3 regions of the Streptococcus sp. SN-1 genome follow, and region 1 is predicted to be linked to each of the others. Evidence: predicted binding sites of a transcription regulator. Region 1 holds the regulator's gene; each other region holds the start of a gene.
The links. Region 1 encodes NrdR, which represses ribonucleotide reductase genes. Its sites were predicted from a motif close to ACACNATATATNGTGT; they were not measured.

Region 1 (4,442 bases):
TTCCCCGATAATGGCAATTTTTTCTCCTTGCTTGATGTGTATGGAAATAGGATATAAGAGGATATTCCCCTCTTTTTCAAGGCAGATGGTGTCAAGTTGGATAGGGAAAATGTTTTCTATGCTTCTAGGCGAGATGAAGTCAGACTGGCCTAAAAGTTTTTGGTATTTGTTGAGAAGACTTCGAGTTGCTTTTCGGGTGTTGGTAAAATAAGCCAACTCTTGGAATTGATAGCCGATATTATGGGAAACTAGATAGATGGCCACAAAACTCGCCGCATCTAAATAATTATAGTAGGTCATAAAGCCACCGATGACGATTGGTGTGACGGAACAAAAGGCATCGATGCTATTGATCAAGAGACTGTTTAAAGTTCGTTGCTTTTCATAGTTGATTTCGGTATCTAGACTGGTTTGTAATTGCTTTTGATAGCGAGTAAAAAAGAAATCTTGCCCCTGATAATGGCGAATTTGTTGGCTACCACCAATAAAATTTGTCAAGCTTGCTAGGTAGCTCTGGTTAACAGTGGACCGCTTTTCAGAAAGTGAATCCAAACGTTTTGATCCAATAGCACTGCAGAGTACAGGAAAGGAGTAGAAGAGGATGAAAATCAAGCCCAAGTAAAAATTGGTCCATAGGGCATAGAGAATGGACACAGTTGTAAATCCAAGAGAAGAAATAATGATAACCGTTGGTTCGATATAGCTTTCTTCTAGTTGCTTGACGTCGTTTTCTAGGTCAGACAAAATATCCTTTTCATCAATCTCATAACTGTTTAAAAATCGCTTGAAAATAGCACTCTTGATTCCATATTTGAAATCAGTAATCAAACGGGCGTAGTAATAGCGTTTTCCAGCCAAGCCTAGTAAGAGGATAAGATTACCAAGGATTCCTAGAATCAATACTTTCCAAAGAAGGCCTAGTTCTTGATTGGTAAAACTGGCAACAATATTCTGAACAAGGGCTGGCGTGATAATTGCTTCCAGCCAAGTAATGGCAATAGAAAAGAAGTAAAGTATGAGGTGTTTCTTAGCAACAAATCTTCTCAGCATAAAGAGTTGACCTCCTTATCGATATACATGTAATTAGTTTTAAAGTCATTATACTCCTTTTTATTAAATACTTCATATAAAAATGTAAATCTTGAGGACGAAAAAAGCCTAGCGAGTTATTGTCGCTAGACTCTAAGATTATTGCAAATTAACCTTGTTTTTCAAGATATAGTAGGTTCCGAGGTAAAATATAGCTATGAATATGAGCTCTTCAATAATACCCGTACTTGCTCCCATATAGAAATTATCATTAAATCCTGCAAGTGAATTGATATAGAAGTTAGTACTGGTATTGAAGAAGACTTCTATAATTCCAATGACGATTTGGATACCAATGTAGGCTGCAACAGCGAGTGCTGTACGGTATTCATTGAAAAGCTGTCCAATGGAAATAGCCAGGTAGATGCAGAGGATTCCTGAAATGGTATTTAGTAGGAAGGATATACCTGTAAGAAAGATCTGAGGGAGATGTGTTTCTACAAATGTAATCACATAAGAAAGAGGGATCCATTCTGGAACCGTTATGGTCACAATAATAACAGCACTTAGAACTAGGATAGCAGTGCTAATCATCGACCAGATAAAGGCACCGACTAGTTTGGCTGTGATGATATGGTGTTCAGATACTGGAAGGGTCAAAGTCAGATAGCCTTGTCGGTCATAGACACTACCTTTGAATCGTTTAATAATCAAGAAAATGGTTGAAATCCCAAGTGTAATCATCAATCCACCAAAGACGAGAGCCAGAAAGAGAAGTAAGACAGGTTGGCTATCTTTGAAAGATACATAATTATAGTAGTGTACTTGCATTCCTATGAGAACGGAAAGAACTAGCACGGCAGCGTAAAGGGCTAAATACCACTTGTTAACATTTTTAAATTCGTAGCGAACTAAATTCCAAAACATAATAATCTCCTTTGCTTAGGCCTTAAATTCCTGACGGAAGAGTTGGTCAATGGATTCACCTGACTCATAGCGAATATCATCTACATTGCCTTGACGAACGACTTTTCCGTCTTTGAGGAAGACAATTTCATCCAAGATTGGCTCGATATCAGAAATCAAGTGGGTAGAAATCAAAACGGTAGAAGTTGGGGAGTAGTTGTTGATAATAGTATTGAGGATATACTCACGGGCTGCTGGATCGACCCCACCAATGGGTTCGTCTAGAACGTAGAGACGAGCATCCCGGCTCATAACCAAAATCAGTTGTACCTTTTCTTTGTTTCCTTTTGATAGTTTTTTGAGACGACTATTTTCATCAATGCCGAGGTCTGCAAGTAGATGATGGGCACGTTCAAGATTGAAATCTTTATAGAAGGTCTTAAAGTAGGTTAGGGCTTCCTTAACCTTCATTTGCTCATTGAGATAGGTCGTATCAGGTAAATAAGCTACGATAGCCTTGGTTGCTGGGCTTGGTTCCATATCGTTGATAAGGACACGTCCTTGATCTGGTTGTAAGAGGCCATTGATTAGTTTAATCAGGGTTGTTTTTCCTGAGCCATTTGGGCCGAGGAGACCGACAATTTTTCCAGCTGGAATGTCAAGAGAAACATTTTCAAGGGCTGGTGTTGCTCCATAAGATTTGGATACATTTTCAAATGCTAGTAATGACATAGGCTTAAACTCCTTTAATATAATCACTGACTACGCCTGGTAGTTCTTCTTTTTCATAGCCAAAATGGGTCATGGAGGAAACGAAGTGTTCCAATTCTTCTTCTGATAATTGTTTGCGCGATTGGGCGATTAGCTCCTTATCCTCAGTCACAAATCGTCCAGTTGTGCGCTTGCTGTAGACAAATCCTTCTCGTTCAAGGTCTGACAAGGCTCTTTGGATGGTGTTTGGATTGACACCCGCCTCGCTAGCGAGCTCTCTCACGGTTGGAAGTTGTTGATTGGGTTCTAGTGTATGGGAAACAATCTGAAGCTTGATTTTCTCCATAATCTGTAAATAGATGGGTTTTTTGTTGTCAAATGTCCAGGACATCTTGGTCTCCTTTCTTTTATCCTTTTGTCTTAATAAAATAATACAACAAAACAAAAAACTTGTCAAGCAAAAAGAAGAATTGTTTTGGGAATCGTTTAAAAAATGGTATAATGAAAAGAAAACGATAAGGAGGGAAAGGATGCGTTGTCCAAAATGTGGGGCTACCAAGTCAAGTGTTATCGATAGTCGCCAAGCAGAAGAAGGGAACACTATTCGTAGAAGACGTGAGTGCGACGAATGCCAGCACCGTTTTACAACCTACGAAAGAGTAGAAGAAAGAACCTTAGTGGTTGTTAAAAAAGATGGCACACGGGAACAGTTCTCCAGAGATAAAATCTTTAATGGGATTATCCGCTCAGCCCAGAAACGTCCTGTGTCAAGTGATGAAATCAACATGGTAGTCAATCGTATCGAACAGAAACTCCGTGGTCGAAATGAAAATGAAATTCAAAGTGAGGACATTGGTTCACTCGTCATGGAGGAGTTGGCTGAGTTGGATGAGATTACCTATGTACGTTTTGCCAGTGTCTATCGTAGTTTTAAGGATGTGAGTGAGCTAGAGAGCTTGCTCCAACAAATCACCCAGTCCTCTAAAAAGAAAAAGGAAAGATAAATGAAGCCAATTGACCGTTTTTCTTATCTAAAGAATAATCGGGTGTCGCAAGATACCTCATCTCTGGTACAGTGCTACCTCCCGATTATCGGTCAGGAGGCACTGAGCCTTTATCTTTATACAATCAGTTTTTGGGACAATGGCAGAAAAGAATACCTCTTTTCAAGCATTCTTAACCATCTCAACTTTGGAATGGATAGACTGATAAAATCCTTGAAAATCCTATCTGCTTTCAATCTCTTGACCCTCTATCAAAAGGGTAATGTTTATCAGCTAGCCCTCCATGCTCCTCTATCTAGTCAGGAATTCTTGGAACATCCTGTTTATCGCAGACTTTTGGAGAAGAAGATTGGTGATGCAGCTGTGGAGGATTTGAGGGTTGAAAGTGCTGAGGGAGAAGAAAGACCTGTCTCACTCAATCAAGTCTTTCCAGACTTGGCAGAACTGGGAAGTCAAGAAGACCTTGGTCTCAAGAAGAAAGTGGCCAACGATTTTGACTTGGACCATTTTCGTCAGCTTATGGCTCGAGATGGGCTTCGCTTTGTGGATGAGCAGTCCGATGTCTTAAACCTCTTTGCCATTGCCGAGGAGAAGAAATGGACTTGGTTTGAGACCTATCAACTGGCTAAGTCAACAGCTGTTTCCCAGGTTATTTCAACCAAACGCATGCGGGAAAAGATTGCTCAAAAACCTGTTTCCTCTGACTTTAGTTCTAAGGAAGCAACCATTATCAAAGAAGCCAAAAGCAAGACTGCCCTGCAGTTCTTGGCAGAAATCAAGCAAACACGCAAG
Region 2 (4,442 bases), 460 kb from region 1:
TTGCCAACCAAGTCTTTTTCTACACTTGATAGCTTTCTCCAGTCATCCAAGTCATTTGACAAAGGAATACGTGTATCAAGCCAGAATTGCTCCGTCAGTTTTTCCCAAGTTGATTTGTCGATGACATCTTCGATGGCATTCCAGTTAATGGCTTTGTAGTAAGTTTCCATTTGAAATCTCTTTCTGTGTTTAATATTGCGAACTCACAATTGTTTCTATTTTATCATAATTCTAGAGGAGTATCGCACAAAAAGTCGGAAGCCCGACTTTTTTATTTTTTCATAGTATAGATGCTTATTCCAGTCTAGTTTAGCAGGGTGAATGAATCACTAATCTGAGAAAATGGAGTTTCCTCAAGCAAAGATTAAATCACACAGCTTTCACATTGGTTAGCACCGACTTCCCCACCGTCATCTGTAAAGGTCCGGACGTAGTAAATAGACTTGATACCCTTGTTAAAGGCATAGTTACGAAGGATAGACAAGTCACGTGTCGTTTGTTTGTTTTCTTTCTTCCATTCGTAAAGACCTTTTGGAATGTCACTACGCATGAAGAGTGTGAGTGAAAGTCCTTGGTCCACGTGCTCAGTTGCAGCTGCATAGACATCAATCACTTTACGCATATCCATGTCGTAAGCAGAAGTGTAGTAAGGAATGGTTTCTGTTGACAAGCCAGCAGCAGGATAGTAGATTTTACCGATTTTCTTTTCTTGACGTTCTTCGATACGTTGCGTAATCGGGTGGATAGAAGCAGAAACGTCGTTGATATAGCTGATAGAACCATTCGGTGCTACAGCAAGACGATTTTGGTGGTAAAGACCATCTGCTTGAACCTTGTCACGAAGTTCAGCCCAGTCAGCAGCACTCGGAATAAAGACATCTTTGAAGAGTTCTTTAACACGGTCTGATTTTGGAACAAACTCGCCAGTCACATACTTGTCGAAGTAGCTTCCGTTAGCATAGTCTGATTTTTCAAAGTTATGGAAGGTAATACCACGTTCACGCGCAATATTGTTTGACTCAACCAAGGTCCAGTAGTTCATAAGCATAAAGTAGATGCTGGTAAACTCAACAGACTCAGGTGATCCATACTCAATCAGTTGTTGGGCAAGGTAGCTGTGAAGTCCCATGGCACCAAGACCAAAGGTATGAGCTTGGCTATTTCCGTGGTCGATAGTAGGAACAGCTACAATGTGTGAACTATCTGTAACGAAAGTAAGGGCACGAACCATAGCACGGATTGAGCGACCAAAATCAGGTGAGGTCATCATATTGACTACGTTGGTTGAACCAAGGTTACATGAAACGTCCGTTCCCATTTGAAGGAATTCTTGAGCATCGTTGATCAAGCTTGGTTCTTGGACTTGAAGAATCTCAGAACACAAGTTACTCATGATAATCTTACCATCAACAGGATTTGCACGGTTAGCCGTATCGATGTTGACTACATAAGGGTAGCCAGACTCTTGTTGCAATTTAGAGATTTCAGTTTCCAAATCACGCGCCTTGATTTTTGTCTTACGGATTTTTGGATTTGCGACCAATTCATCGTATTTTTCAGTGATGTCGATGTAGTTAAATGGCACACCGTATTCAAGTTCTACAGAGTATGGGCTGAAGAGGTACATTTCTTCATTTTTACGTGCTAATTCGTAGAATTTATCGGGTACTACAACACCAAGTGAAAGGGTCTTAACACGAACTTTTTCATCGGCGTTTTCTTTCTTAGTTGAAAGGAAGGCGATAATATCTGGGTGGAAGACGTTGAGGTAGACAACACCAGCACCTTGACGTTGACCCAATTGGTTTGAGTAAGAGAAGCTATCTTCGAAAAGTTTCATAACTGGAACGACCCCAGAAGCAGCTCCTTCATAGCCTTTGATAGGTGCACCAGCTTCACGAAGGTTGCTGAGGGAAATTCCCACACCACCACCGATACGTGAAAGTTGAAGAGCTGAGTTGATAGAACGTCCAATAGAGTTCATATCATCTGTGACCTGAATCAAGAAACAGGATACCAACTCCCCACGACGAGCACGTCCAGCATTCAAGAAGGAAGGAGTAGCAGGTTGGTAGCGTTGGTGGATGATTTCATTGGCAATATCGATGGCAATAGCTTCATTCCCATCAGCAAAATAAAGGGCGTTAAAGAAGACACGGTCTTCCATGCTTTCAAGATAATATTCACCGTCGTTAGTTTTCAAAGCATACTGATTGTAAAATTTATAGGCTGCCATGAAAGACTTGAATTGGAAGTTTTGGTCTTTGATAAATTGAGACAATTCTTCCAAAAATTCTGGACGGTATTTCTTGATAAAGGCTGTTTCGATGTAGTTGTGTTCAATGAGGTAGTTGATTTTATCCTTGATTGAATCAAAAACCATAGTGTTTGGAACTACATTTTCTTTAAAGAAGGCATCCAAGGCTTCCTTATCTTTATGAAGCATGATTTGTCCATTGACAGGACGGTTGATTTCGTTATTGAGACGGAAGTAAGTCACGTCCTCAAGATGTTTTAATCCCATAAAATTTCCCTTATCTAATTACAAAAGAAAGGCTTCTAAGTTAGCCCTAGAAGCAGTTTCTTCTGGATGATGTACTAAGATTATGCTAATTGTTTCAGTTTTCCTGGTTGGAAACCTGAAAAGACTTCAGTTGGTGTTTGGATAACAGGAGCTGCGCTGAAACCGAGCTCTTTAACTTGATCGATGTATTCAGGTTGCTCATCAAGATTGATTTCACGATAAGCGACATTATTACTGTCCAAGAAGCGTTTGGTCATTTTACATTGGACACAGTTGTTTTTAGAATAAACGGTTACCATTGTGTAACTCCTCTTTCAAAATAGATTACTTTCTTAGTATATCAGAAAATAAATTTTTGTCAATGATTTAAAACTAAATATAGTGGTCAATTTTTCTACTCAAGGCCACAAAACACAATATGTAGTGTTTGTTTTGTGAAATAGTAATGATTATCCTACAAGTAGTTTTTTGGAAAACTATATCCTGTGTTTTGTTATCTAGAATAGAAGATTTTCAGGAAGTTATCTGAAAGGAAATCGAATAAATCCCATAAAATGCTTGAAAAAAATCCTAGAAGATGATATAATACCAAATTGTAAGGGTTATCACATATAACTCAAAAAAGAAAGAACAAAAGGAGAGTCAAACTATGGCTTCTAAAGATTTCCACGTAGTGGCAGAAACAGGTATTCACGCACGTCCAGCAACATTGTTGGTACAAACTGCTAGCAAATTTGCTTCAGATATCACTCTTGAGTACAAAGGTAAATCAGTTAACCTTAAATCAATCATGGGTGTTATGAGTCTTGGTGTTGGCCAAGGTGCTGACGTAACTATCTCAGCTGAAGGTGCAGATGCAGATGACGCTATCGCTGCAATCTCAGAAACAATGGAAAAAGAAGGATTGGCATAAGGAAAATGACAGAAATGCTTAAAGGAATCGCGGCATCTGACGGTGTTGCAGTTGCAAAAGCATATCTACTCGTTCAACCGGATTTGTCATTCGAGACTATTTCAGTCGAAGATACAAACGCAGAAGAGGCTCGTTTGGATGTAGCTCTTGAAGCTTCTCAAAACGAGCTTTCTCTTATCCGTGAGAAAGCTGTAGGTACGCTTGGTGAAGAAGCGGCTCAAGTTTTTGACGCTCATTTGATGGTTCTTTCTGACCCAGAATTGATTGGTCAGATTAAAGAAACAATCCGTGCTAAGAAAGTCAATGCAGAAGCAGGTCTTAAAGAAGTGACTGACATGTTCATCACTATCTTTGAAGGTATGGAAGACAACCCATACATGCAAGAACGTGCAGCGGATATCCGCGACGTGACAAAACGTGTATTGGCAAACCTTCTTGGTAAGAAATTGCCAAACCCAGCTTCTATCAACGAAGAAGTAATCGTAATTGCGCATGACTTGACACCATCTGATACAGCTCAATTGGACAAAAACTTTGTAAAAGCTTTTGTAACTAACATCGGTGGACGTACAAGCCACTCAGCTATCATGGCACGTACACTTGAAATTGCAGCTGTATTGGGAACAAATAACATCACTGAAATCGTTAAAGACGGTGATATCCTTGCCGTTAACGGAATCACTGGTGAAGTGATTATCAACCCAACAGATGAACAAGCGGCTGAATTTAAAGCAGCTGGTGAAGCTTATGCTAAACAAAAAGCTGAATGGGCACTTTTGAAAGATGCTCAAACAGTGACTGCTGACGGTAAACACTTCGAGTTGGCTGCTAACATCGGTACTCCAAAAGACGTTGAAGGTGTTAACAACAATGGTGCAGAAGCTGTTGGACTTTACCGTACAGAGTTCTTGTACATGGATTCTCAAGATTTCCCAACAGAAGACGAGCAGTATGAAGCATACAAGGCTGTTCTTGAGGGAATGAATGGTAAACCAGTCGTTGTTC
Region 3 (4,442 bases), 670 kb from region 1:
ACAACGCCTTATTTGATTATTGACTATGATTTAACAGAGAGTATTAAAAATGCAGCCATGAGGGGTGTTGATGTCCGTATCGTGACACCTTTCATTCCAGATAAGAAATTAATCCAACTCATCACAAGAGGGGCCTATCTGGATTTGTTGTCAGCAGGAGTAAGGATTTTTGAGTACAGTCCAGGCTTTATCCACAGTAAACAAATCTTAGTGGACAAGGACTTTGCTGCAGTTGGAACCATTAACTTAGATTATAGAAGTTTGCTTCATCACTATGAAGATGCAGTTTTGCTATATAAAACAGAGTCAATCACAGAGATTCAAAAAGATTTTCAGGAGATTTTTTCAGTATCTCAAGAAATTTTCCCTCATACGATAAAAAATAGCTGGTATCAAAAATTGATTAAGGAAATCGCCCAGTTATTCGCCCCTATCTTATAAGAAATCTAGGACTTAGGACACAAACCAGTCCTATTTTTCTTGCCTTTTACGAATAAGAAGATGTAGGAGGAACGATGCTGACTCAGAAAGAATTGGATTATATCCTGACATTTAAACAGACGCATTTACACCGATTTCGGGAAATTGAAACTTTTGTGAAACTATGCAAAAAATCACTCAAACACCCATCGCAAGCTGACAATTCTAGGTCTTTTTGATATACTAAGACAGATAAATTGAATAGGAGAAACGATATGAGTGTGTATGGTAGAGTAGAAGAAGTTCATCAGGAAAATCATGAACCTCTAGAATACCAAATCGAACAAGAATCGCATCATCGTGAATCAAGTCGTCTTCCTTTGGTGAAAATTTTACTATGGAGTACGCTTGTAACGGGGATAACTCTAGGAGTACCGCTATTACTCGATTTAATGAGTGCACAGGAAGTGCAGGATTTTTATGCAGGTTGGGCCCTTCATCAGACAGGGAAGATTTACAGCGACTATTATGGAAGTCAGGGGTTGCTTTATTATTTGCTGACTTACGTGACTCAGGGCGGATTTTTCTTTGCCATCTTTGAGTGGTTAGCCTTGGTAGCAGGAGGATTTTTCCTCTTTCGATCGGCAGACACCTTGACAGAGCAAGGAGACCAAGCTGGACAACTGGTGACTATTTTTTACATGCTGGTTACAGGTCTTGCTTTTGGTGGAGGTTATGCGACTCTTTTAGCGCTTCCTTTCTTATTCGCGGCCTTTAGTTTAGTTGCGGCTTATCTAAGCAATCCAAGTCATGACAAGGGGTTTGTACGGATTGGGCTGGCTTTGGCAGGCGGATTTTTCTTTGCTCCTTTGTCATCGCTCCTGTTTATTGCTGTAGTGAGTTTAGGCTTGTTGGTCTTTAACCTTGGGCATAGACGCTTTGCGCATGGATTTTATCAGTTTCTTGCAGTGGCTTTAGGTTTCTCACTGGTCTTTTATCCAACCGCTTACTATAGTGTTGCAACAGGAAGTTTTGAGGATGCGATTAGTGGAATTTTGTATCCAATTCATTCCATTCGTTTGACTTCTGTTTCGGCATTGTTAGAAAATATTTTGTTTTATGGGTTGTTGGCTCTTGGCATGGGAGTTTTGGTTTTTGTCTTTTTAGGTCTCTTTCAATCTAAATCCTCTAAACTATATGTCATCTCAGTGCCTGCGAGTCTCTTCCTGATTTTAGGTTTGGTAGTGATTTTCTTTACACAGGATCCTCTACATGCATCCCGTTTGATGCTCATTTTCCCTGTCTTTCTTCTGCTTTTAGTGTCCAATATCAAGGGGCAACAGAGTGGTCGTAGCGTTAGAAGAAGACGCAGAGAAGAGCCTGTTAGTCTCTGGCATCGCTATACTAAGGGGAATCTTTACTTACCGATTTTAACTTTGTTATATCTTTTGGCTGTTCCTTTTTTGATGAGGTTTGTCCTTTATCCAGTACCTTATCAAGAACGTGAGCGTCTTGCTGATTTAGTGAAAGAGGAGACAAGTACGGAAGATGCTGTCTATGCATGGGATGATACTGCAACTCTTTATCGTAAGAGTGAGCGCTTGTCGCCATCGGCTATTTTGTCCCCGTTGCACTATACAGCAACTGAGGAAAATCGGAATAAGCTACTCAATGACTTGAAAGAAAAACAACCTAAGGTGATTGTGGTGAATGATAAGGTAGCAGTCTGGTCTGAAGTGGAAACAATTTTGAAAGAAAATTATCAACCAGTAAAGACAGATTACTCAGAATTCAAAGTCTATAAAATCAAATAACTAAATCAATATCTTGTGTATTTTTAAAAATTTTAGGATTTTTAACACAAGATATTGATTTTTCTTTTTAGAGTGGTATAATACTTTTTAGAAAGAACATTTTAGAAAAGAGCATGCATATGATTGCACTAGAAGAAAAAATTACAATTTTGCCAACTCTCTTCGTCGAGAAACGAGATGGGAGACGTGTTGTATTTGATGTGGACAAGATTGACAAGGCTCTCCACAAGGCGGCAGACAAGGTTATGGATGTGACACCCTTGGTCGAAAAACGCCTAAATGCTCTGACCGAGCGAATTGTCACAGAAATTCATAGTCGCTTTCCACAGGGGGTTAAGATTTACGAAATTCAAAATATCGTAGAACATGAACTGCTTGAAGCCAAAGAATATGCACTGGCTGAGGAGTATATTACTTATCGGACACAAAGGGATTTTGAGCGCTCAAAAGCGACAGATATTAACTTTAGTATCCATAAACTTCTCAACAAAGATCAAGCAGTTGTCAATGAAAATGCTAATAAAGACAGTGATGTCTTTAACACTCAGCGTGATTTGACAGCAGGTATTGTTGGGAAATCAATCGGACTGCAAATGCTTCCTAAGCACGTAGCCAATGCCCACCAAAAAGGGGACATCCACTATCATGATTTGGACTACAGCCCCTATACTCCTATGACCAACTGCTGTTTGATTGATTTTAAAGGTATGTTGGAAAATGGTTTTAAGATTGGAAATGCAGAGGTAGAAAGTCCCAAGTCTATCCAGACTGCGACAGCTCAGATTTCCCAAATCATTGCCAACGTTGCTTCTAGCCAGTATGGGGGCTGTTCAGCTGACCGTATTGATGAAGTTTTGGCGCCTTATGCAGAGAAGAATTACCAAAAACACCTCAAAGATGCAGAAGAGTGGGTTTTATCTGAAAAACGGGAAGATTACGCTTGGAAGAAAACCCAAAAAGACATCTATGATGCTATGCAATCTCTCGAGTATGAAATCAATACTCTCTTCACTTCAAACGGACAAACACCTTTTACTTCACTAGGTTTTGGTCTGGGAACCAATCGTTTTGAACGAGAAATTCAAAAGGCAATTTTAAACATTCGTATCAAGGGGCTTGGTTCAGAACACCGTACAGCTATCTTCCCTAAACTTATCTTCACGCTTAAAAGAGGACTCAACTTAGAGGAAGGGTCACCCAACTACGACATTAAGCAGTTGGCTCTTGAGTGTGCAACCAAGCGGATGTACCCAGACGTCTTGTCTTACGATAAGATTGTTGACTTGACAGGTTCTTTTAAGGTGCCTATGGGTTGCCGTTCGTTTCTTCAAGGGTGGAAGGATGAAAATGGTGTAGAAGTCAATTCAGGTCGCATGAACCTAGGAGTTGTGACGGTTAATTTACCTCGTATTGCTCTCGAGTCTGATGGTGACATGAATAAGTTCTGGGAAATCTTCAACGAGCGTATGAATATCGCAGAAGATGCTCTGGTTTACCGTGTCGAACGTACTAAAGAAGCGACGCCAGCAAATGCTCCTATCCTCTATCAGTACGGTGCTTTTGGCCATCGTCTAGGTAAAGAAGAAAGTGTTGACCAGCTCTTTAAGAATCGTCGGGCAACCGTTTCGCTGGGTTACATCGGTTTGTACGAGGTAGCGACAGTCTTCTTTGGTAACAGCTGGGAAAGTAATCCAGATGCTAAGGAATTCACGCTAGACATTATTCGAGATATGAAACGCCGTGTAGAAGAGTGGTCTGACCAATATGGCTACCATTTCTCTATCTACTCAACACCGTCTGAAAGTTTGACAGATCGTTTCTGCCGATTAGATACAGAGAAATTTGGCTCTATTCCTGATATTACAGATAAGGAATACTACACCAACTCTTTCCACTATGATGTTCGTAAAAATCCAACACCGTTTGAAAAATTGGACTTTGAGAAAGTCTATCCAGAAGCAGGTGCATCAGGTGGCTTTATCCACTATTGTGAGTATCCAGTTCTTCAACAAAATCCAAAAGCTCTGGAAGCAGTCTGGGACTATGCCTATGACCGTGTCGGTTATCTGGGGACCAATACACCAATTGACCGTTGTTACAAGTGTGACTTTGAAGGGGATTTTGAACCAACTGAGAGAGGATTTGCTTGTCCAAACTGTGGCAATAGTGACCCTAAAACAGTAGACGTTGTTAAACGAACTTGTGGCT

Region 2: a site for NrdR is predicted at 2,936-2,951, ahead of nrdH (glutaredoxin-like protein NrdH). Genes of this name have one in related genera too.
Region 3: a site for NrdR is predicted at 2,279-2,294, ahead of nrdD (anaerobic ribonucleoside-triphosphate reductase). Genes of this name have one in related genera too.

Annotation. Positions count from the first base shown of each region.
Region 1 covers NZ_AP028929.1:1,620,379-1,624,820, reverse strand. Annotated here, with positions in the region: gene ACAM22_RS07240 (ATP-binding cassette domain-containing protein) at 1-1,050, opposite strand, end outside; gene ACAM22_RS07235 (hypothetical protein) at 1,189-1,956, opposite strand; gene ACAM22_RS07230 (ABC transporter ATP-binding protein) at 1,972-2,667, opposite strand; gene ACAM22_RS07225 (GntR family transcriptional regulator) at 2,672-3,037, opposite strand; gene nrdR (transcriptional regulator NrdR) at 3,177-3,650, shown strand; gene ACAM22_RS07215 (DnaD domain protein) at 3,651-4,442, shown strand, end outside.
Region 2 covers NZ_AP028929.1:1,163,625-1,168,066, reverse strand. Annotated here, with positions in the region: gene nrdF (class 1b ribonucleoside-diphosphate reductase subunit beta) at 1-170, opposite strand, end outside; gene nrdE (class 1b ribonucleoside-diphosphate reductase subunit alpha) at 365-2,524, opposite strand; gene nrdH (glutaredoxin-like protein NrdH) at 2,605-2,823, opposite strand; gene ACAM22_RS05140 (phosphocarrier protein HPr) at 3,174-3,437, shown strand; gene ptsP (phosphoenolpyruvate--protein phosphotransferase) at 3,443-4,442, shown strand, end outside.
Region 3 covers NZ_AP028929.1:179,899-184,340, forward strand. Annotated here, with positions in the region: gene cls (cardiolipin synthase) at 1-441, shown strand, start outside; gene ACAM22_RS00800 (damage-inducible protein CinA) at 696-2,234, shown strand; gene nrdD (anaerobic ribonucleoside-triphosphate reductase) at 2,354-4,442, shown strand, end outside.